DNA from 4 places in the Oceanobacillus timonensis genome. Region 1 is predicted to be linked to each of the others. Evidence: riboswitches for the same ligand, from Rfam matches in the RefSeq annotation. Region 1 holds a riboswitch; each other region holds the start of a gene.
The links. Region 1 has a riboswitch for thiamine pyrophosphate ahead of B7E05_RS20205 (thiamine phosphate synthase). Riboswitches for the same ligand answer to the same signal wherever they lie in the genome.
Positions count from the first base shown of each region.

Region 1 (2,205 bases):
CTGGATCCGAACGGTCTGCACAAGCAGTATGCATATATTAAGGCGGATGATTCTGATTTTGTTGTATTTGGAGATACGGCGAATGCTGCTCTGGAATCCTATCGGATGGCTTTGTCACAGGATCCTGGAAATGCAGAGGCTACGGATGAGACTGTTACCGAATCTGTGCAAGGAACGGTTGACCGTGTGCAAATAAGCTCAACAGAACAAGGTCAAATGGTTCAATTCTTACTGGAAGATGATACCACCATTTACACTGTAAACTCTAGCAAGGTTCCATTGGCAATCTTTCTGGAAAAAGGAGATCATATTAATGCAGAAGCACAGGTGATGGATGATAATGAAACAGCGACCATTGAAGAGATGGAAATTGAAGGATTGACGGAATAGCAGAAAGAAATATATGTATGAATCCCCTATTGTTTAAAATGGCAATAGGGGATGATATTACATTATTTGACCAACTTGTTTTGTGTTTCGAAAAAGGTGTCAGGTATGGAGGACACAACAATTGTATCTCTTGAAATCCTCCAAACACTTTTGGAAAAATATATTTGAAAATAAAAAATAATATGTTATGCTTTAATTGTAATCTGAAAATTAAATAAGCAACACTAGGGGAGCCTTTGGCTGAGACGAATATTTCGGACCCTTTGAACCTGATCTGGTTAACACTAGCGTAGGGAAGTGGCAGGAACATGATGATATATCATTCAATCGTTGAATTTTTATACAATCAAGGCCACTTGTCCTACTCGGATAAGTGGTCTTTTTCGTTTCTTCCATCAGCCTGGAGGAATTGAGTAAAGGAGGGCAACAGAGGATGAGCAAACAGCTGCATCTGATCAGTGATGGCAATTTTTCCAACCACCATTTGCAAATAATAAAGCGGATTTACAAGAGTATTGATTATTTGCACATCAGAGAAAAGAACAAAACAGCCAAAGACATGCTGGAAATCATTAGAGCATTAAAAAACATCGGATTTCCATTAGCAAAAATAATTGTCAATGACAGGATAGATATTGCTGTTATGAAGCAGTGTGCAGGGGTTCAGCTGGCATATCACAGCCCTCCTGTTTCCCTTGTGAAAGGAAACTTCCCTGGCTTGAAAGTAGGAAAGTCTGTCCATTCTTTACGAGAAGCAGAACAGGCACAGCAAGAGGGAGCAGATTATCTATTATACGGTCATGTTTATTCCAGTATGTCTAAGCCAAATCAGCACCCCAGGGGATTAGTTGAACTTCAGGAGATTACCAGCACGTTATCTGTGCCGGTATACGCGATTGGCGGGATGACGCCCGAGCGAACGAAAGAAGTAATTGCAGCTGGATCAGCTGGAATAGCGGTGATGTCTGGGATTTGGCAGGCAGATGATCCGATCCAAATGGCCAAAGCTTACCACCACGTGTTGAATACTTGGGAAGGAGGTTAACAGTGAATAAACAATTCGATCAAATTATTGTAGGCGGCGGAGTCATTGGCTGTTCCATTGCTTATCAGCTGGTGAAAAGAGGTTATCGGGTACTGATTATAGAGAGAAATCAAGTTGGTTGTGAAGCTTCCAGTGCCGCAGCGGGTATGCTAGGGGCGCAAGGTGAGTTTGCTGAAGATAGTCCTTTATTCCAATTTGCGCAGGAGAGCAGGGCGTTATTTCAGGATTTATCCGAGGAACTGCGGGAAGAAGCAGGAATTGATATCCAGTATAGGCATAAGGGAATCATGAAGCTTGCCTTTCATCAGCAACAATATAACAAGCTGAAAACCGTCGCAGCGTTTCAACGAGAAGCGGATAATGCTGCCTATTTGCTGTCAGTAGAAGAAGCAAGAAAGATGGAACCAAGTTTGACGGATAATCTTCGCGCTATCCTTTATCTGCCAAATGATGGACAAGTTTCTGCCCGCCATCTTACCAAAGCATTCTGCCTGGCTGCCTGTCATCATGGCGCAATTTTGCATGAGCAGGAGAAAGTAAGCGAACTGTTAATGGAAGCAGGAAAAGTTTATGGAGTCCGGACTACAGAGGCAACGTATTATGCTGGTCAAGTCATTGTTGCTACAGGGGCGTTTGGAGATGAGCTGCTGCCTGCAGATTACAGCACAATCCCTGTAAAGGGCGAGTGTCTGCTATTAGAATTGGAACAGGAATTATTTCAATCCACGCTTTGGATGGATGGCTGTTATCTCGTTCCGAAGCAGGGAAAG
Region 1 covers NZ_LT800497.1:4,118,665-4,120,869, reverse strand. The annotation lists gene B7E05_RS20210 (ABC-2 transporter permease) at 1-390, shown strand, start outside; TPP riboswitch at 607-703, shown strand; gene B7E05_RS20205 (thiamine phosphate synthase) at 824-1,435, shown strand; gene thiO (glycine oxidase ThiO) at 1,438-2,205, shown strand, end outside.

Region 2 (2,205 bases), 2.7 Mb from region 1:
TTCTTCCTAATATCCCACTTCGACCACTGCATTGACAATATACATTAAATCATTTTTATCCTCTTGGTCACTTAGATAGATACCGCTGGTTGTAACCAATCCGCCATCTAACTTTTCCACTGACACATCGCCGTACGGTATTAATTTTTTTATTTTTTCTTCATCCAGGTGATTCCCATCTCTCGGAATGCCTAATTTTACATTTACTTTCATATTGTTTAAATCTTGGTCAGGCAGCGCGTTTTGAACTCCTGGCATCGAATTAGAGTGAATCGCATCGATAACAGCACGTTTGGAAGCTTCGTTAATATCTTGTCCATGTAAATCTACACCTGTACCTGTCTGGATAAATAGCATTTGTTCCATGTTTTTTTACTCTCCTTTTTGTTTATTTATAGCTTCGAACTAAAAATGGTTGCCCATTCTATTTCTCCCAAATAATACATACTACCATTCTTCCAACCGCTTGTACTTATCTACCATTTGTTGATCCAGAAAATATAATGTGTCCAACAGTGCCGGAATAAAGAAACCGGGCCCTTCTGCTTTTTTCATCGCCAACTCCGCTGCAATTCCATAGGCTGCGGTTACCTCAACGCTTGCTTCATACACATCTTCTCCAACACTGACATATGGCCCGACGAGCGAGGTAAGTAAACAGCCGCTGGTTGTAATATTCTGCAGCATCGCGTCCCCATTTCCGCAAAGTGTCGTACGCATGCCATCGGTAATCACATCTGTTTTTCCGGTTGCAATGACGACCGTATGATATTTATTTGCTACAGCCTTTGCAATTTCCGGATCAATTTCTGCAATGGTGGAGTCAGGACTTTTCATGGAATCAAACACATTTCCTAGTACAGCAATTTCTCCTGCATTGGCCCGAATAGCGGTAAATTGAACCTTTTCCAACAGTTCATCAATGACTTCTGTTCGAAATGTTGTTCCTCCCACAGCAATTGGATCCAAAATAACCGGAACGCCTTCCTCATTCGCTGTTTTCCCGGCAATTAGCATAGCTTCTGCACGTTCTTCCGTCAGTGTTCCGAGATTCAACACAACCGCTTGGGCATTTTGCGCATTCTCCACCGCTTCTTTCGGCGTATGCGACATAGCCGGAGAAGCACCAATGGCAATCAATCCATTCGCAGCAAAGTTCGTGGCTACTTCATTGATGACATTATAAATAAGCGGTCTTTTTTCTTTTATTTTCCCGATGTAATCCATACTCAAACAACTCCTCCTGTCATAGACTCGAATTGGAAGTTTCCAGAATACCTTTTTACATCAAATAAAAAACCACCCCAAAATGGAGTGGTTACATTTACGTTAATGATACAAATTCACCGTATGTCTGCCATCTCCACTTTCCTACGCTAGTACGAGCTAGATCAGGTTCAAAGGGATTAAGATGATAATCTTATCTCAGCCAAGTGGCACCCCTAGTGGTTTTCTATTCAATGTTACGTTCATTCTAATAGTAAAAATGATTATTGTAAAGGGATACATTACTTGCACATTACTAGATCCACCTTTGTTTGAATCTATCACGTTACGGTTTATTCCCATCAGATTCCTTTTCCAGTTGAAAATAAAGAAATAACAGCCTTCTTATTTCCCAGGAAATTACCGGCCGTTTTCATCATGCCATTTAAGAATGAAATCAATTTTTATAAAACAAAAAGAAGGCAGCGTTTCGTATACTACAAGTACGAACACTGCCTCTTTCAGCCCTAAATGTAAGGCTTGCAGATTCTACTTCCGATTACAGCATATTATTGATTACCAGGTGATAAAACTATACATATCCGGCCGCTATCACCTTTCAAAAATATCCGTCATGCTATTGTCTTCATCGTGCCTGTACTCACTCCTCTCTCTTCTTTTTTGGATTTCATTTTTTAAAGTTGCACAAAAATTCTTCTCTAATTTTAAATAGATTGCATTTCTCAGCGTCTCTTTTAAAAGCGCATCTGACAAATGCCTGAGACTATTCATGGATATTCCTCCTACATTTGCATTTTTGAACCCGTTGATTTTCAAGAACCGGAAGTAGAATCTACATAAAATATTACAAAGTGAGACAAAAAGAACAAAATAATGCGTCAATAAATGACAGCAAGAATAAAATTCCTTCTACTTTAAATACAGGACAAATTGGCAGAGTGAATAAGGATGTGGTTGGCCTGACCGTAGCAGAATTTT
Region 2 covers NZ_LT800497.1:1,422,008-1,424,212, reverse strand. The annotation lists gene B7E05_RS06890 (Lin0512 family protein) at 7-366, opposite strand; gene thiM (hydroxyethylthiazole kinase) at 448-1,227, opposite strand; TPP riboswitch at 1,352-1,454, opposite strand; gene sda (sporulation histidine kinase inhibitor Sda) at 1,819-1,998, opposite strand.
Region 2: it holds a riboswitch for thiamine pyrophosphate, as region 1 does, so the genes downstream of both, thiM (hydroxyethylthiazole kinase) here and B7E05_RS20205 (thiamine phosphate synthase) in region 1, are expected to answer to the same signal.

Region 3 (2,205 bases), 450 kb from region 1:
TTTAAGGTAAGGCCTGTCGGAAATCCTTCTCCACGGGTATATAGATAGGATTGTCCATCCTGGCTTTCGATATAATCAATTTCCTGCGGGTCAAATAAAATAATTTTATCCTCTACTTTTGCGGAAATTTTATTTAATTGAAAAGTTTGCTTTACTTGAACCGCTTCTTCTGCTGTTTCCGTGCCATCTGTTTCTATGGTTTCTGAACGTTTATTTCCCTCCGTTTCCACTTCTATCTGACGGATTCCTTGTTCATCCAAGCGATAGACAGTATCGGCAATGGTGATGGCACTCTCCGTACTTGTTGTAAAAATCAGTACCGCCTTTTGCTGCTCCTGCATCAATTCGACAAATTGATGCAGAACACGTTTGGTTTCTAAATCTATATTTACTTCCGGCTCTTCAAGAATGACAACTTCTGATTCCTGCATGAATATTCTTCCAAACTGAACACGCCGTTTTTCGGAACGATTGAGCTGGTGTATCTTCCATTTTGCTTTTTCTTCCAGTTGAATTTGCGAAAGAACTTCTTTGATTGACGCCTTGCTTTGAAATAAAGAACCTATAAAATTTAGATATTCCTGCACTTGCAGCCGTTCATAAACCTCTTCTTCATACCAGCAAATACCTAACGATGAAAAATATTTCTGTTTGTCCGCTTGTAATGTCTGATGCTGAATCTGAATCGATCCACTTCGAACGTTTTCTTTTCCGATAATCATCTGCAGTAATACCGAACGAATATTAACGGTGGATTGAACAGCTTTTATTTCTCCAGATTTTACTTCGATATCTATCTTTGGAAATAATATTTGGTCTCCCTGACGATATTCCATACCATTTATTCTTAACATGCTTTAACCTCTTTCTACTAATAACTTTTCCTGTAGATCAGCCTGTAATCTGATGATTCATTCATGACAAATTGCTCCATCTCTGATACAGTAGAATCAAAGAAAATGATGAAAAGCAACTACTAGGGGAGCCCAACATGGCGGGCTGAGAGGAAAGCATGCTCACTTTCCGACTCTTATAAACCTGATCTGGTTAATACCAGCGTAGGGAAGTAGTCAATCCATTTATGATTACTCTCAGTATACCAAATCAGGCTTCCCGACAAAGCCTGATTTTTTTATTTTTTTACAAAGTAGTTCCCTTTTCATTTTCCTAAGTAAAAGGAGATGATTAGATTGAAAAAACGTACACGCTTACTAACAATGATGGCCGTACTGGTAGCTATTGGAACGATTGGCTCGCAGTTACTCTGGTTTCCTGCCGGTGTTGCCAGAGCTTATCCTGTCCAGCATGCCGTTAATGTGATTGCCGCCATTATGCTCGGTCCAGGTCCTGCGGTGATTGTCGCATTGATGATCAGTCTGCTCAGGAACCTTTTAGGATTGGGGACACTGGTTGCTTTTCCGGGAGCGATGATTGGAGCTTTTGTTGCTGGGGTATTGTATCAAAAAACGTATAAATATCCGATGGCAGCTTTAGGAGAAATCATTGGTACAGGAATAATTGGTTCCTTCTTTGCTGTTCCTATCGCTAACCTGCTTATGGGAAGTTCTGCAGGGGCTTTTGCTTTTATTCCGCCGTTTATTGTAAGCAGTGTCTCCGGTGCATTGATCGGGTGGTTGTTAGTCAGCCGTATCCCGGCACGGCAATTTTCTTTAACAAAATAAATCTTTAATTCTATGAAGGAGGTTTTTATAATGAAGTCGGTTCGTTGTGCATTAACCATTGCCGGCACAGATCCTAGCGGAGGTGCTGGTATTCAAGCTGATTTAAAGACATTTCAAGAACTGAAAACTTATGGGATGTCCGTGATTACATCCGTTGTGGCGCAAAATACCACAGGGGTCCGTTCCGTAGAGCATATGCCAATTTCTATGATTGAGGATCAGCTGGATGTCATTATAGAAGATATGCCGATTCATGCGGTAAAAACAGGAATGATTGCAAGCAAGCCCATGATGGAATTAATCGTTAAAAAATTAGAACAGGTTGATGCTCCATATGTAATGGATCCAGTAATGGTCGCTACCAGCGGAGATTCTCTAATAGATGAAGAAGGTCGTAACTATTTACGACAATACCTTCTCCCTTTAACAACGCTTGTAACACCAAATATTCCAGAAACGGAATTCCTGACCGGGTTATCCATTACAACCGAGGAAGATATGAAAAGCGCGGCAGAATATCTCG
Region 3 covers NZ_LT800497.1:3,667,185-3,669,389, forward strand. The annotation lists gene B7E05_RS18025 (LytTR family transcriptional regulator DNA-binding domain-containing protein) at 1-854, opposite strand, end outside; TPP riboswitch at 969-1,082, shown strand; gene thiW (energy coupling factor transporter S component ThiW) at 1,218-1,682, shown strand; gene thiD (bifunctional hydroxymethylpyrimidine kinase/phosphomethylpyrimidine kinase) at 1,713-2,205, shown strand, end outside.
Region 3: it holds a riboswitch for thiamine pyrophosphate, as region 1 does, so the genes downstream of both, thiW (energy coupling factor transporter S component ThiW) here and B7E05_RS20205 (thiamine phosphate synthase) in region 1, are expected to answer to the same signal.

Region 4 (2,205 bases), 3.8 Mb from region 1:
GCTGTGTCGGAAATAAAGGCTTCCACTTCGATTTGGTCCCCACTATAGGATTGAACCACACTAATGATAGACTTTCCCATAAATACATATGTCATTATAAACACCAGGCATAAGATTCCTGACACAATAAATATAAAAAATGTAGCACCCTTTTCTCTCCATTTTTTAAAGAAAGGGATATGACTAATATTATAAACAAGAAAACCTGAAGGATAGATACTAAAGACGATGATAACAATAAGATGCTCTGTTATTTGTGATTTCTGATCCTCGTCTGTTATACCAGAATCATTCTTCGTGATCGTTTCTCCGGCATCCAACTGTTCAAATTCCTGTTTAGTTAATAAAGAAATTTCTTGATCAGATGAATGACGAGTGAGCTGAAGGAGTGCGTCGTCTTCTAAAACAGCATAATATTTCAAGCTGCCAAATAAATCACTGGATACGGTTTTACCGACAGTGGTCACTTCTTTTTCTTCCCCGTTTTTCCCCTGTAATAAAGGATATAGAAGCTTTGATTCATCTGCTATCACCGTGATACAGATGATTAAAATAAAAATCCCAATTGCATAAGCACCTAATTTTTTAAATCGTTCCATGGCTCACTTCCTTATCTGCAACTATTTCAAAATTTATTATAACATTTTTAGGGAGTTAAACTGCTGGAAAACATGTGATATAGGCATACTTTCCCTGTAGATAGATTGAAATTCTTGCAATAATTAGGATGATTCCAATAATATAATTTAAACTATGCTTTACGCTTACAAATCCGTATGGTAATCTAAAATGGATAAATACATACGCAATGGATCCACTAGGGGTGCTTACTAAGCTGAGAGAGGCATATTGTCTTGACCCTTACCAACCTGATCTAGTTCGTACTAGCGGAGGGAAGTGGGCGGAATATGCCTATAGGCAAATGAATCAAACTTTTCTGCCGCTTTCTATATCAGGAGGCGGTTTTTTTGCGTGCTGAAAAGGAGGTTTTTTGAATGGACAGGGTCATTCAGGAGGTTCGAAATCGAGAAGATGAGTTAATAGCGCTTGTCAGCGATTTAATTCGCTTTGAAACACCAGCCCCGCCTGCACGAAATACAGAGGATATCCAAGCTTATATTGCGAATTACCTGGAGGAAATGCATTTTGAAACAGATCAATGGAATGTGTACCCTGATGATCCGAATGTCGTCGGCTGTTTGCGTGGGACTGCTTCTGATACATATAACAGCCTGATTCTTAATGGGCATGTGGATGTCGCTTCTATAGAGGAAGGTGAAAACTGGAAGCATGGGCCATTTCAGCCAACAGTGGAAGGACGTACGTTATATGGACGGGGAACAGCAGATATGAAAGGCGGTCTGGCAGCATGTTTATTTGCGATGCGTCTGTTGTATGACCATCAGATTCAGCTTGGCGGAGACGTTATTCTGCAGTCCGTCATTGGGGAAGAAGTCGGAGAAGCAGGGACGAAGCAATGCGGAGAACGCGGGTATACAGCAGATTATGCTATTGTTGCAGATACAAGCCATTGTGAAATACACGGGCAAGGAGGCGTTATTACCGGCTGGATTACGGTGAAAAGCCCGACCACGCACCATGATGGGACACGCCGTCAGCTCATTCATGCAGGCGGCGGGATGAAAGGGGCCAGTGCCATTGAAAAGATGAATAAGCTGATTACGGCTTTGCAGGAGCTGGAGCGTCATTGGGCAGTGACCAAATCCTATCCAGGCTTCCCGCCAGGAACCAATACGATCAACCCGGCAGTGATTGAGGGCGGAAGACATGCTGCTTTTATTGCTGATGAATGCCGCTTATGGATTACTGTTCATTACTATCCCGATGAGACGGCTGAACAGGTTGCTGAAGAAATTGAGTCCCATTTACGAAAGACGGCTGAAGCGGATGTCTGGATGCGGGATAACCTGCCAACATTTGAATGGGGCGGCGAATCGATGATCGTGGACCGAGGTGAAATTTTCCCGTCTTTCTCCGTAGATGAAGAGCACGCTGCTTTTGCCATGTTACAGGAGAGTCATAGCAAAGCTTTTGGCAAGGAAGCGAAAGTCCGAATGTCTGAAACAGTAACAGACGGCGGCTGGCTGGCAGCGTACGGGATTCCGACAGCCTGCTATGGACCGGGTGAATTGAAGCATGCCCATGCCGTAGATGAGCAGGTAAATATCGACGAGTTAGTAGATT
Region 4 covers NZ_LT800497.1:363,009-365,213, forward strand. The annotation lists gene B7E05_RS02160 (hypothetical protein) at 1-599, opposite strand, end outside; TPP riboswitch at 810-913, shown strand; gene B7E05_RS02165 (acetylornithine deacetylase) at 996-2,205, shown strand, end outside.
Region 4: it holds a riboswitch for thiamine pyrophosphate, as region 1 does, so the genes downstream of both, B7E05_RS02165 (acetylornithine deacetylase) here and B7E05_RS20205 (thiamine phosphate synthase) in region 1, are expected to answer to the same signal.